Regions from separate parts of the Paenibacillus sp. 102 genome, predicted to be linked through region 2. Evidence: riboswitches for the same ligand, from Rfam matches in the RefSeq annotation. Region 2 holds a riboswitch; the other holds the start of a gene.
The links. A riboswitch is a leader RNA that binds a small molecule or an ion and turns the genes downstream of it on or off. The one in region 2 is predicted to bind thiamine pyrophosphate.
Positions count from the first base shown of each region.

Region 1 (2,211 bases), on a different contig from region 2:
TGACAAATAAATATTTTTATGTTATAATAAAAAATTAATCATTTGAACAATTATCCTTAGCGTGATACATTTTAGTAAGTGAAATAACTTCACTAATTTATGTATCGAGGGAGACGTGTAATATGAAAATAGAAGACGGTCTAGCGGTGTTAAAATTAAAAATTCAAGAGTTCGAATTAAATCCCACGTTACTTTGGGATGAAAAAGAAGCTATATTAATCGATACTGGTATGCCAGGCCAATTAGAAGGGATTCGTGATGCAATGATTGGTATTGGTGTGCCTTTTGAGCAATTACAAGCAGTTATTTTAACCCATCAAGATATAGACCATATTGGAAGTCTTCCTGAAATACAGCAGAAGGCAGACCATTCTATTGAAGTATACGCACATGAATTAGACAAGCCGTATATTGAAGGACAAGCGCATTTAATGAAAACGGATCCAAGTAAAATGAGTAAAGACCAATGGGAGGCACTTCCAGAGGTTATGCAATTTCTATATAAAAATCCTCCGAATGCAAAAGTAAATCGGACATTAGAAGACGGAGGAAGACTATCATTTTTCGGAGGCATTGAAGTGATTCATACACCAGGGCACACTCCCGGACATATTAGTTTATATAGTGAAAAATATAAAACATTAATTGCGGGTGACGCGATGGTATGCGTTGATGGAAAACTAAGAGGGCCAGTTCCGCATACGACACCAGATATGGAAACAGCTACAGAATCGCTTAGAAGATTTTTAGAATTTGATATCGATAGAGTAATTTGTTATCACGGTGGTGTTTGTGATTCGAATGTGAAGGAGCAAATTAAGAGGTTAGTAGAAGAAGATAGATAACATTTGTGCACCTTTATATTATAAGTGCTGAATTTACAAATACTATTTGATAGTATTCTAGAATATGTTATGATTAATATCAAAGTTAAATAGTTTTATATATCTATCCACTAGGGGGGCCTTTTAAAGGCTGAGATCAACGAATATTTTTGAAACTCTTAGGACCTGATTTGGGTAATACCAGCGTAGGGAAGTGGAAGTGACAGAAAATGATATTTTTACAATATTGATGATGTCCAGTCTGCTTTCTTTACGTGTGTGTAAAGAAAGCTTTTTTATTTTGCGCACCTATTTGAAGTAGATCCCAGTAGTCTAGTAGTTAACGAGCAATTCGTTAAGAAACTTGTTTCATTCTTTATTATCAAAACGTTAATTGGAGGGCCTATAATGTCATTTTCACAGTTATTACGTAAAGAAGTTAATCCGATTTGGGAAGCAAGTTTTAATCATCCATTTGTCACAAAGCTAGGAGCTGGAACATTAGATTTAGCTAACTTCCGCTATTACGTTCTGCAAGATTCATATTATTTAAGTCATTTTGCAAGAGTTCAATCGTTAGGAGCAGCAAAAGCGATTGAATTAGAAACGACAGCTCGTATGGCGCACCATGCACAAAATACATATCAAGCTGAATTATCACTGCATGAGAATTTTGCGAAAAAACTAGGAATTACAGAAGAAGAAAAAGAATCGTTCATTCCTGCACCGACAGCTTATGCATATACATCACATATGTATCGCGCTGCATATGAGGGACATATTGGGGATGTTATCGCAGCCATTTTACCTTGCTATTGGCTTTATTATGAAATTGGTGAACGACTTAAGAAATGTAAACCGGAAGAACCAATTTACCAAGAATGGATTTCTGCATATGGTTCTGACTGGTTCCGTACTTTAGTAGAAGAGCAAATTGCAAGATTAGATGCTATTGCAGAAACAGTAACAGAAGCTGATCGCAAGCGTATGAAACAGCATTTTGTAATTAGCAGTCAATATGAATATTCATTTTGGGAGATGGCTTACACATTAGAAAAATGGCCAGTAGAAAAACAAGTAGAGGATGTAAGTTTATAAGAAAAAGATATGTCTCTCATCAAGCATGCAATAGTATAGAAAATGACTAACTTAGTTTAGTCATTTTTTTGTACGAAAATAATAATTTCTAGTTTTAGAAAAATCAATTTCACTAATTAGATGCTTATATATTATTAAAAAATTACATAATAAAAAGAAGGAAGAAGGTAGTTTTTATTGAAGGTTGTTTATAATAATCACATTCTTTGTTAGGGGGCGTAAAGAAGTTTATTAATCTCTTTGATATTTTTTATTTTCCTTATAATGCTTGGAATGTTGTATTAAAAGA
Region 1 covers NZ_JBCGHT010000003.1:534,581-536,791, reverse strand. The annotation lists gene AAIE21_RS11940 (MBL fold metallo-hydrolase) at 123-845, shown strand; TPP riboswitch at 948-1,054, shown strand; gene tenA (thiaminase II) at 1,233-1,922, shown strand.
Region 1: another riboswitch for thiamine pyrophosphate. It lies ahead of tenA (thiaminase II); the one in region 2 lies ahead of tenA (thiaminase II).

Region 2 (2,211 bases):
GCTTCCTCGACATCGTGTGTAATAAATAAAATTGTTTTTTGCCACTGTTTCCATTGTTCAAACAACCATTCTTGCAACGTTGCTTTCGTTAAGGCATCTAATGCGCTAAAAGGTTCATCTAACAACAAAACGTTCCCGCCTGTTAATAAGGTTCGAATAAAGGATACTCGTTGCCGCATACCACCTGATAAATCTTTCGGATATTTGTTCTCGTATCCTTGTAAACCAAATTGTTCTAACAGCTCTTTTGCCTTTACATGTGCTTCTTTTTTCTTTATCCCCTGGCACTCTAACGGTAATGCCGCATTTTCAATAATCGTTCTCCACGGCAGAAGCATATCTTTTTGTGGCATATACCCTACAGGATGACTCGTTGTTTCTGTCAGTTGAATATTTCCAGCCGTAGGTTCTTCTAACCCTGTAATTAAACGAAACAATGTACTTTTGCCACAGCCACTCGGTCCAATAATGCTAACAAACTCTTTTTCTTGCACGGAAGCATCTAGACCGTTTATGATTGGCTTTTCATCATAATGAAAGGAAACATTATGAAATTGTAGTATGCTCTTGCTCCTCAAAACCCCACATCTCCTTACGATACGCCATATCCCAGAATAAATACTCAAATCGGCTGGAATATAAGAAAATCTCTTCTAATCTAGCTAGCTCTTGTTCAGATTTCCCTTCAGCTAGTTCATTTAATAAATCCATTAGCCAAATGCAAAGACTTCCATACTCTTCTGAGCTATATCCTTGAATCCACTCTCCGAAGAACTCATGATCTCTCGCTCCTGGAATATCATTTAAACGCTTTCCAATTTCCCAATAACTCCACATACATGGAAGAAGAGCCGCAATTAACTCTGCAAGCGTACCATTTTGAGATACTGACATCATATAGTTTGTATACGCTAAATTTTTAGCAGATGGTTTTGCCTCTTCCATCTCCTTTACAGAAATACCAAGGCGTTTTGCATACTGTTTATGGATTGTCATTTCTCCATTTAAAATGCCATCTATTTGTTCTGCAAATTTGCCCATTACCTGCGGATTCGTTGCTTTTACAACTCCTATTGCATATAGTTTTGCATAGTCTAGCAAATATAAATAATCTTGTATGATGTAATATTGGAATTTATCTTTGTCTAACGTACCGTCCCCCATTCCAGTTACAAACGGGTGATTATGACTTTTTTCCCAAACAGGCTGTACGGTCTCAAATAACCTCTCACAAAATTTCATTTATATTTCCCCTTCCTTTTATATCTGTTTATTAAAATAAAAAACCACTTCTATATAAGAAGTGGTTCAGCAAATAAAAATACATTTATTCGTTGTTCCACTTCCCTTCGCTAGTATTACCTAGATCAGGTCCGTAAGGGTTAAGGATTATTCCTCTCTCAGCATGCAAAGCACCCCTAGTGGTTTTCACTATTAAATTGGCAAATAAAAAATCCCCGTTTCTTTACGCAAAGAAACGGGGACCTAATGTTCATGTCCGAATTGCTTCCCTACGCTAGCATAATCTAGATCAGGTAGTAAAAGGATAAAAGACTTTCGGTCTTACTCTCAGCTGGCAACACCAGCTCTCCTAGCACAATATGAAATTACCATAGTCAGTATAACATTGTCATGGGTTATCAGCAACTGTTTTAACTTGGCATGGGGCTACTGACCACTTCTATGCATGGGTGGATTCTCTTCCCCACCTAAAAAACGTTCTTCTGCCATTTTTTCAATTTGCATTTCTATATCTATTCTGAAAATACTAATTATCTTTTATCCAAACTCTAATGATTGTTTATCTGTTATTCTTGTAATATATTTCGATTCCATTAAAAAGTCGTTATTTTTTTCACATATCATATTACAGTTATGTGAACAATGCACAAAATATTATATCTTTATACTATAATAAAAAATATATTAATACATCTATGGGAGGCTAATATTAGATGAAACAGAAAGCTACAGCTTTAACGGCAACTACTGTCGCAGTCGCATCTCTACTTCCATCCATAAATCAAGTAGACACACGTACTGTAGCAGCCCAAGAATTGCCTACACAAAATATCCAACATATAAAACCAGGCTCAAAAATATTATATTTGAATAATAGAATGAAAACAAGGAATAAAACTAACTCCTTAAAAAAAACAAATATTGCGTTTACTAAATCTACTGAACGTAAAAATAGTTATATCATAAATG
Region 2 covers NZ_JBCGHT010000006.1:222,581-224,791, forward strand. The annotation lists gene AAIE21_RS16385 (ABC transporter ATP-binding protein) at 1-578, opposite strand, end outside; gene tenA (thiaminase II) at 547-1,242, opposite strand; TPP riboswitch at 1,328-1,430, opposite strand; TPP riboswitch at 1,492-1,603, opposite strand; gene AAIE21_RS16395 (SH3 domain-containing protein) at 1,956-2,211, shown strand, end outside.